One region of the Streptomyces albiaxialis genome, then DNA from elsewhere that is predicted to be linked to it. Evidence: riboswitches for the same ligand, from Rfam matches in the RefSeq annotation. Region 1 holds a riboswitch; each other region holds the start of a gene.
What was found. Region 1 has a riboswitch for cobalamin ahead of ABD343_RS12020 (ribonucleoside-diphosphate reductase subunit alpha). Riboswitches for the same ligand answer to the same signal wherever they lie in the genome.

Region 2: another riboswitch for cobalamin. It lies ahead of ABD343_RS23800 (ABC transporter substrate-binding protein); the one in region 1 lies ahead of ABD343_RS12020 (ribonucleoside-diphosphate reductase subunit alpha).
Region 3: another riboswitch for cobalamin. It lies ahead of ABD343_RS20085 (cobalamin biosynthesis protein); the one in region 1 lies ahead of ABD343_RS12020 (ribonucleoside-diphosphate reductase subunit alpha).

What each region holds. Positions count from the first base shown of each region.
Region 1 is NZ_BAAAPE010000007.1:234,999-238,246, reverse strand. Features, by position in the region: gene ABD343_RS12020 (ribonucleoside-diphosphate reductase subunit alpha) at 1-1,782, opposite strand, end outside; cobalamin riboswitch at 1,912-2,046, opposite strand; gene ABD343_RS12015 (GNAT family N-acetyltransferase) at 2,095-2,616, opposite strand; gene ABD343_RS12010 (CstA-like transporter-associated (seleno)protein) at 3,020-3,220, opposite strand; gene ABD343_RS12005 (carbon starvation CstA family protein) at 3,217-3,248, opposite strand, start outside.
Region 2 is NZ_BAAAPE010000013.1:36,473-39,720, reverse strand. Features, by position in the region: gene ABD343_RS23805 (FecCD family ABC transporter permease) at 1-1,001, opposite strand, end outside; gene ABD343_RS23800 (ABC transporter substrate-binding protein) at 1,013-2,023, opposite strand; cobalamin riboswitch at 2,065-2,219, opposite strand; gene ABD343_RS23795 (MMPL family transporter) at 2,234-3,248, opposite strand, start outside.
Region 3 is NZ_BAAAPE010000010.1:55,696-58,943, forward strand. Features, by position in the region: gene ABD343_RS20070 (helix-turn-helix domain-containing protein) at 1-304, shown strand, start outside; gene ABD343_RS20075 (hypothetical protein) at 339-758, shown strand; gene ABD343_RS20080 (DUF397 domain-containing protein) at 1,041-1,358, opposite strand; cobalamin riboswitch at 1,587-1,712, shown strand; gene ABD343_RS20085 (cobalamin biosynthesis protein) at 1,869-2,840, shown strand; gene ABD343_RS20090 (cobyric acid synthase) at 2,818-3,248, shown strand, end outside.

The DNA.
Region 1 (3,248 bases):
GCCGCGTGCCGTACGGGTCGCGGACCAGGCCGGGAGCGGGCCGTTCCGCTCGGCCAGGTCGGCGGACGCCTCGTACGCCGCCAGCATGATCCGTTCGGCGATACGGGTGGAGAGCGCGCGGGCCTCCGCCGAGTCGAAGGGCAGGCCCAGCCGGAAGAAGACGTCCTGGAGGCCCATCACGCCCAGACCGACAGGCCGCCAGCGGGAGTTGGAGCCCTCGGCCTGCGGGGTCGGGTAGTAGTTGATGTCCACCACGCGGTCGAGGAACGTCACGGCAGTACGGACGGTCGCGTCGAGGCGCTCCCAGTCCATCCCGCCGCCCTCGACCAGGTGGGCGGCGAGGTTGACCGATCCCAGGTTGCACACGGCGGTCTCGCCGTCGTCGGTGACCTCCAGGATCTCCGTGCACAGGTTCGAGGAGTGCACCGTGCGGCCCGGCTCCGCCGTCTGGTTGGCGGTGCGGTTCGAGGTGTCCTTGAACGTCATCCAGCCGTTGCCGGTCTGCGCGAGGGTGCGCATCATCGCGCCGTAGAGCTGCCGCGCGGGCACGGTCTTCAGCGCGCGCCCCTCGGCCTCGGCCTTCCGGTACGCGGCGTCGAACTCCTCGCCCCACAGGTCGACCAGCTCGGGCACGTCCACGGGCGAGAAGAGCGACCAGTCGGCGTCGGCCTCGACGCGGCGCATGAACTCGTCGGGGATCCAGTGCGCCAGGTTCAGATTGTGGGTGCGGCGGGCGTCCTCGCCGGTGTTGTCGCGCAGCTCCAGGAACTCCTCGATGTCCGCGTGCCACGTCTCCAGATAGACGGCGGCGGCGCCCTTGCGCCGCCCGCCCTGGTTCACGGCGGCGACCGAGGCGTCGAGGGTCTTGAGGAACGGCACGATGCCGTTCGAGTGGCCGTTCGTCCCCCGGATCAGCGAGCCCCGCGCGCGGATCCGCGAGTACGAGAGCCCGATGCCGCCCGCGTGCTTCGAGAGGCGGGCGACCTGGTGGTAGCGCTCGTAGATCGAGTCCAGCTCGTCGCGCGGGGAGTCGAGCAGATAGCAGGACGACATCTGGGGGTGGCGGGTGCCGGAGTTGAAGAGGGTGGGGGAGGAGGGCAGGTAGGAGAGCGAACTGGTGAGCCCGTACAGCGCGGCGACCTCGTCCACGACCTCGTCGGCGGGACGCCCGCTGTCGCCGTCGGCCAGGCCGCAGGCCACCCGGAGCAGGAAGTGCTGGGGCGTCTCGATCACCTGACGGGTCGTGGGGTGCCGGAGCAGATAGCGGGAGTGGACGGTGCGCAGCCCGAAGTAGCCGAAGCGGTCGTCGGCGCCGTCGCCGAGGGCCTCCTCGACGAGCGCGTCGAGCCGCGCGGCGTGCGTACGGACGAACGCGGCGGTGCCGTCGGCGATCAGCCCCTGCGCGTGGCCGACGGCGACGGAGGCGGAGAACGAGGTGGCGCCCTGCGAGGCGGCCTCCTCGCGGATCGCGAGGGTGAGCAGGCGGGCCGCGAGCCGGGAGTGCTCGGGCTCCTCGCCGATGAGCCCGGCCGCCGCCTCGGTGGCGAGCGCCCGCAGCTCGGCCTCGGACGACTCCCGCCGGCGCCCCCGCAGGGCCGCGGCGGCGATCTTCCCGGGCGCGACGGCGGTGAGGTCGGCGCTGAGCTCGGTGAGGGTGCGCAGGAGCGCGGCGGCGGGGGCGTCCTCCGTGCCGGGCGCCGCGGGTCCGGGTGGCTCCGTCGTCGTCACCGTCGGAACTGACGTCGCCTGCGGCACTGACGGAGCTGATGGTGCGATGGTCACTGCTCTGCTCTCCCTCGCTCAGGGCCGAGGGCGGGCGCGGGACGCCGGCGCGCGGGCATGCCGAACAGCGCCCTCACGGGCATGGCTCACCACGGCGCCGTCCCCCGGTCCACTCCACGAGACCCGGACGTTCGTCGATGCCGCCCGGCAGGCATTCGGGCTCGCGCCGTACGGGCAGCACGGCACACACCGCTGCGGGACAGCTCCGGAGTCACACCGGATTCCCCTGCGGCGAACGGCTCGGTCGAGCATACATGTTGGGGTGCGTGGTGGAGGTGCCCCTAGATGTTGTGTCGAGGGTCAAGAGATGGTTTACAGTGCGGGGGCGTCCCGCAGGGTCAGCGTGAACGCCTGGAGCGTGAGGTCGGAGCCCTCGACGGGGTTCCAGTCGCGGGAGGGGGCGCGGCGGAAACCGAAGCGCTCGTAGAGGCGGTGGGCGGCGCGCATGTGGGGCTGGCTGCATATGACGATGCCGGTCTTCGCGCGCAGCCTCGTGCGGTCTATGCAGGTCTGCACGAGGGCCTCGCCGATTCCGCGGCCGCGTGCCGCGCCGTCGACGGCGAGCATCCGGAACTCGGCCTCGGTCTCGCCGGCCAGCTCCGCGTACGGGCCGCCGTCGCCTACGTACGTGACGGTGCCGAGCACCTTGCCGTTCGGGGCGGTGGCCACGAGGAGTTCGGCCTGTGCGGCGCGGGTCGCAGCGTCGCGCAACGTCTCCAGATAACCGTCCGACTCCCCGAACTCCAGGAGCCCGTCCCCGACATACACCTTGCCGGTCAGCTCGCCGACCGCCCCGTACTCGTCCGCGTGCGCGTCCCTCACCAAGAAGTCCATCCCCCCATGATGTCGCCCCTGACTGACAGAGAGCACGACAATTCCGGGCCCCGAGCCAAGACTTCTGGGCTTGCCCCATGAGGGGCGCGAGGAACTGCGCGCCCAGCCACGGCGCTGCGGCAGCCCGCGAAGCACAGCCCGGGGCACCCCGAACCCGGCCCTGTGCGCGGGGCACCCGGCGCAGGGGGCTGCGCTTGCCAACCCTGCTCCCCCAAGCTCTTCGAGCAGGGGGCACCCCCAGTGGCAGACTTCCCAAGCGCAGTGGGGTGGAGGGCGAAGCAGGAGTGCCCCGCCAGGGGCGCGGGGAACTGCGCGGCCAGCCACGGCGCAGCCGCAGCCTGCAATGCACGGCACGGGGCAGCCCGTGCTCAGCCCTCAGTGCCGGGCACCCGGCGAAGTGGCTTCAGCAGCAGCGGAAGCCCTCGCGGGGGTCGCCCTCGCGGGCGTCGGCGCGAGTGCGCTCGAACTCGCGCCGGCTCGGCACAGGCGCCGACGGCCCCTCGTGCTGCCGGACGTGCGCCACGTACCGCTCGTACGCGCTCTCGTCCGTGAACTCGCGGACGTACCAGCGGACCCAGCGCCCCGCCCTGCGCAGGGCACTCATCGGGAGCCCTCTTCCGAGGCCGCCGGGC
Region 2 (3,248 bases), on a different contig from region 1:
ACCCCCTCGGTGCGCTGGCTGCGGCGCAGCAGCCAGAGGAAGAACGGGCCGCCGGTGAGCGCCGTGAGGACCCCGACGGGGATCTCCTCCGGCGCGGCGACCGTACGGGACGCGAGGTCGGCCAGCACCAGGAACGCGGCGCCGCCCAGGGCCGAGACGGGGAGCAGCGCGCGGTGTCCGGCGCCGATGACCATCCGCGCGGCGTGCGGCACCATCAGGCCGACGAAGCCGATCGCGCCGCTCACCGCGACGAGCACGGCCGTCACCAGCGAGGCCAGGAGGAAGACGGCGGCGCGGAACCGGCCGGTGTCCAGGCCCATCACGGTCGCGCTCTCCTCGCCCGCCAGCAGCAGGTCGAGGGGACGGGCGAGGGCCATCAGCGCGACCAGGCCCAGCAGCATCGCGACGGCGGGCAGCGGCAGGCTGTTCCAGCGCGCGCCGCCCAGCCCGCCGAGCGTCCAGAAGAGGATCTCCCGCAGGTGTTCGGTCTTCGAGGACGTCACGAGGACGAGGCTGGTGAGCGCGGAGAGGATGTACTGGATCGCGACCCCGGCCAGCACCAGCCGCCCCGTCGTCAGCACGCCGCCGCGCCGCGCCATCGCGTAGACGGCGACGAGCGCGCACAGGGACCCGGCGAACGCGCCCGCGTTCATCGTCAGCGTGCCGACGCCGAAGACGACGACGAGGACGGCGCCCGTCGAGGCGCCCGAGGAGATGCCCAGCAGGAACGGATCGGCCAGCGGATTCCGTACGAGTGCCTGGAGCACGGTGCCGACGACGGCGAGCCCGGCCCCGACGACCGCCGCGAGCAGCACGCGCGGCAGCCGCACGTCCCGCACGATCGTCGTGAACGGGCCCGGCTCGGCGCCGCCCGTCAGTGCGGCCACCACGTCGCCGACGGGGATACGGACGGAGCCCAGCGCGAGGCTCGCGAGGGCCCCGGCGACCAGCAGCGCGGCCAGCGAGGTGGTGAGGAGCGCGAACCGCAGCCGACCGGGCACGGCCCGGGCGCTCACTTCGCGCGGCCCTGCTCGTAGCTTTCCGGGTGGAGCTGGCGCGCCAGCTCGTCCACCGCGTCCGGCACGCGCGGCCCGACCACGACGGAGGAGAGCGGCATCACGGCGAACCGCTTGTGCTTGATCGCCGGTACGTCCTTGAGCGCGGGGTCGTTCAGGAGCCGCTTCTTCTTCTTGGCGAGGGAGGTACCCCGGTAGTCGTAGATCACGATGGTGTCGGGGTTCTTCTCGACGACCTTCTCCCAGGAGACGTCGCCGAAGGGCTTGTCGACGGAGGAGAAGACGTTCTCGGCGCCCGCGCGCTCGATGATCTCGTTGCCGATGCCCTTGCCGCCCGCCGTGAACGCCGCGTTGTCACCGCTGTCGTACACGAACACCCGTGTCTTCTCCGCGCCCTTGAGCCGCTCGGCGGTGGCCGCGAGCTGCCGGTCCTGCTTCTCGATCAGCTTCTCGGCCCGCTCCGGGACGCCGAAGGTGCGGGCGACCTCCCGGATCTCCTTCTGGAGCTGCGGCACCCCGACCCGGCCCTTCGCACAGCTCTCGGTGGCCAGCCGGGTGTTCACCCCGCTGTCCTGGAGGGCGGGGCGCTCGCGGCCCTCGCCCTTCTCGAACGCCGAGGGGTACGCGCCGTAGACGAAGTCGGGGTTCGCGCCGAGGAGGGTCTCCTTGGACGGGTACTCCTTGGCCAGCACCTTGACCTTGTCGTACGCCTTCCGGTACTCCGGCACGATCTTGTCGTCGAGGAAGGCGGTGCCCGCCATCCGGTCCTGGAGACCGAGGGCGAGCATGATCTCCGTCGTGTTCTGGTTCATCGTCACGGCCCGCTCGGGCGGCTTCTCGAACGTCGTCTTCACGCCGCAGTTCGTGACCGTGTACGGGAAGCCCTCCGGCGCCTTGCCGCTGCCGCCGTCCTTGTCGTCGGCGGACGACGCGCACCCCGCGAGGGCGGATGCCGGTATGAGCAGCAGCGAAGCGAGAAGCGCACGGGTGCGCAGGGCACGGGACATGACGATGCCTGCCTCCTCAAGGGGATCCGCGTCCCCTGACCTGGTGAGGTTGGCGGCAGACCAGTATCTGACTCCCGGCGGACGCCCCTGGGGGAGCGCCGCCGGTCACAGTGGCGGGACCGTGCCGGGTTCGCACCGGCTTCCTGGCCTCTGCCGCCTCGAATGAACACAGGCAGTCTTCCATACCCCGCGACCAGCGGTGGAGCCCCGTCAGGCGCGTTCGCGCTCCTCCCGGCGCTCCAGCGCGACCTCCGGCAGGCGGCGGGCGAGGCCCGCCGGGAGCCACCAGGCGCGCGCGCCCAGCAGCCGCATCACCGCGGGCACGATCAGACACCGGATCACCACCGCGTCCAGCAGGATCGCGACGGCCAGCCCCAGCCCGAACTGCTGGAGCATCCGGTCCGGGCTCAGCACGAACGCCGCGAACACCACGATCATGATCGCCGCCGCAGCCGTGATCACCTTCCCCGTCGCCGCCAGCCCCTCGCGGACCGCGAGCCGGTGGTCGCGCGTACGCTCCCACTCCTCGTGGATGCGGGAGACGAGGAAGACCTCGTAGTCCATCGACAGCCCGAAGACGATCGCGAAGATCATCACCGGGATGAACGCCTCGACGGGCCCGGGCTCCGCGCCGAACCAGCCCTCCTGGAAGACCAGCGTCACCGCGCCCAGCGCCGCCGAGATCGACAGCAGGTTCAGCAGCGCCGCCTTCAGCGGGATCAGCACCGAGCGGAAGACCACCAGCAGGAGCAGCGCGGACAGCCCCACCACCAGCGCCACGAACAGCGGCATACGGTCCGAGACCGAGTCCGCGAAGTCCAGCGCGGCGGCCGTGGACCCGCCGACCAGAGCCTTCTCGCCCGTCCTCGCCGTCACCGGCGGCAGCACGTCGTCCCGCAGCCGGTGCACGAGGTCGGCGGTCGCCTCGTCCTGCGGGGCCGTCTCCGGGAACGCGAGCACCGTCGAGACGGCGCCGTCCTCCGAGGGCAGCACCGGCGAGGCGGCGGCGATCCCGTCCGTACGGGCGAGCGCGGCCCGCAGCTCCCCGGCGGCCTCCGCGCCGCCCCGGCTCACCACCACGAGCGGCCCGTTGAACCCGGGCCCGAAGCCCTCCGCGAGCAGGTCGTACGCCTCGCGGCTGGTCGAGCCGCGCGGATCGTTGCCCGCGTCGGCGAAGCCGAGCCGCATGTCCAGCGCGGGCGCGGAGAGCGCGAGCAGCGCGACG
Region 3 (3,248 bases), on a different contig from region 1:
GCTGCGCAAGCAGCTCGATCACCTGCTCGCACGTTCCGAGCAGCGGGACGTGACCCTGCGCGTCCTCCCGTTCTCGGCGGGGGCCCACCGCAGCACGTCCAGGTCGTTCATCCTCCTCGGGTTCAAGGACGACGACGACCTGCTCTTCATGGAGGGCGCCGGCGGGACGGTCCTGACCCGCAGCGACCTGGAGATGACCGTCTGGTACCAGGAGTGCTTTGCGGACATCAGCGAGCGCGCCCTGTCGGTCGATGAGTCCCGGAGGCGGATCGAGCAGGCCAGGGACGCCTTGAGCAGCAGTTAGTCCCTGACGGGGCGCAGGCAGGAAGGACGCGGCAGTGTCCGGTTGGCAGGAATGGCGGGGGCGGTTAGGCGGAGCGCTGCGCGCCCTCAGAGGCGCGCCCGACGCGGCCGCCGATCCCCCGGACGCCGACGGAGGTGAGCCGTCGGCCGGGCTCACCGAGCGCGGCACGAACCTCCTCATCACCCTTGAGGCGGCCCGGACGGACAACCAGATCCGGCTGGCCTACGCGCGCGCCCTCGCCACCTCGCTCCGACTGCTCATCGGGGGCGGCGCCGTGGCATGCGCCACCTACGCGGGCGGCGGCTGGGCACTCGTGCTGAGCGTCTGCGGCGCCTCGCTCCTCGCCGCCTTCTGCGTGTTCATGGGACGCCGAATACGCCGCGCCGTCAGCGACGGCGCGGCCCGCGGGGACGACCGTGAGAGAGACGGCCGTGGGAGAGACGGCCGCGCATAGGCGCGAGCCCGTACCAGAGCCCCGCCCCGCCGGCGACGAGCGCGGCCACCAGCCCCCACACCACCGCCCGTGCCGTCCCCTCCGGCGCCAGGAGCGAGGCGGCGGCCCCGAGGCCGGTGGCGAGGAGTCCCACGGCGACGCTGAATCTCGCGGTGGGGGAGAGAGGAGAGCGCGGGTCCCGCCCGGCACGGCTCTCCCCCGGAGGCCGCACCGCGTCTTCCGTCCGGTCGGGCATCGCCCCCACCGCCATCCCCTCCGCCTGAGGGAGTCCAGGCGCCGTCGTCAGTCCTCCGCGACCCAAGTCGCCGTCGTGGCCAGGAAACTACTCCATTGCGCGGCCGTAAAGGCGAGTACGTCGCCCTCGGGACATGTGGAGTCCCGCACCAGGATCCGGCCGTCGGCGTTCCTGACCTCTACGCACGAGTTGGGTCCGTCGTTGCTGTAACTACTCTTGATCCATATACCCGCGGACGAGTCTTCCTCGAACACTGCGACCTCCTCCGGCCCGAAAGCCAGCGCCCCGACGTGGCCGCGCGTCTGTGGCATGCGCCCCCGTGCCTGCCTCGCGCTGCCGTCGAAGCCGGACACATCCGGTCGCATACCGTCCGCCGCAGGCAAGAAATCGCCTCCTGCCGTCGTTTGGCGCTCTCCCGTTTGTCATGTGCAGTCTTCCCAGGAGTCCGGGGCGCAATGGTGCATTACTGGTCGCACGGCCGCGGACGCGGGGAGCGTGTGGGGCTCACCACTCCGCCCCCACTGCAGGTCAACGGCAAGTTGACGCCTCTCGGCCAACGTGGTGGACTTCCGTTGCCAAACGGCGGCATGGAGAGGAAGCCGGTGCGAATCCGGCGCGGTCCCGCCACTGTCACCGGGGAGCGCTCCCCCACCCAGAGCCACGGCCGCATCGTGCGGCGGGAAGGCCGGGGAGGGCGTCGATCCGGAAGCCAGGAGACTCTCGCCGCCGGTCACGTCGAGCCAGGGCGAGGACCCTGAGTGAGGACATATGCCATGCGCGGCCCCGCCCTGAGCGATTCCGGTCTTCCGCGACCCCTGTCGCCCCCGTTCCCGGTCCCGTTCCGCCGAGGCGCCGCGGCGCGCTGAATGATGCGGATGCGGGCTTCTCACGCGTACGCCTGCGGCGCCGCCCTCGGTTACGCCGTCGATCTCCTGCTGGGCGACCCCCGGCGCGGCCACCCCGTCGCCGCCTTCGGGCGGGCCGCCGGGGCGCTGGAGCGGCGGGTGTGGCGGGACCGGAGGGACGCCGGCGCCGGGTACGCCGCACTGGCCGCGGGCACGGTCGTCGCCGGTGCGGCCCTGGCGGAACGGGCCGTGCGGAACCGCCCCCGCGCGCGGGCCGCGCTGACGGCCGCCGCCGTGTGGAGCGTCCTCGGCGGTACGAGCCTGGCGCGCGAGGCGCTGGCCGTGGGGTCGGCGCTGGAGGCCGGGGACGTCGCGCTGGCGCGCGAGCGGCTGCCCCGCCTGTGCGGGCGTGACCCGCAGGGGCTGGACGCGGAGGCACTGGCGCGCGCGGTCGTGGAGTCCGTCGCCGAGAACACCTCGGACGCCGTCGTGGGCGCCCTCGTATGGGGCGCGGTCGCGGGGCTGCCGGGCACGGCCGGGTTCCGGGCGCTCAACACGCTGGACGCGATGGTGGGCCACAGGTCGCCGCGGCACCTCCGGTTCGGATGGGCGGCGGCGCGGCTGGACGACGCCGTGGGCTGGCCGGGCGCGCGGCTGACGGCGCTGCTGGCGGCGGTGGCCGGGGGCGACGCGCGCGGGGCTGTACAGGCGTGGCGCGAGGACGCGCACCGGCACCCGAGCCCCAACGCGGGGCCGGTGGAGGCGGCGTTCGCGGGCGCGCTCGGCGTACGGCTGGGCGGCACGCTCTCCTACGGCGGACGGACCGAGCACCGTCCGGTCCTCAACACGTCCGGTCGGTCCGTGGGGACGCGGGACATCGCGCGTGCCGTACGGCTGTCGCGACGCGTGAGCGCGCTGGCGCTCGTCACCACCGTAGCGGCGAGCGCCGTACGGGAGACGGTGCGGGAGGGAGTGCGCCGTGGGCGCGAAGGGAAGCGCTAGGAGCGGCGGGAAGGGCGGCGGTCTGCTCGTCGCCGGGACGACCTCGGACGCGGGCAAGAGCGTCGTGACGGCCGGGATCTGCCGCTGGCTGGCGCGCGAGGGGATCAGCGTGGCGCCGTTCAAGGCGCAGAACATGTCGCTGAACTCGTTCGTGACCCGGGACGGCGCCGAGATCGGCCGGGCCCAGGCCATGCAGGCGGCCGCGGCCCGGGTGGAGCCCAGCGCGCTGATGAACCCCGTGCTGCTCAAGCCCGGCAGCGACCGCACCAGTCAGGTCGTGCTCATGGGGCGGGCCGTGGGCGAGATGTCGGCCCGGGGCTACTTCGGGAACCACCACGACGGCACGTACGGGCGGCGCGAGGAGCTGCTGGAGCCCGTCGTCGCCTGCCTGGAGGAGCTGCGGCGCAC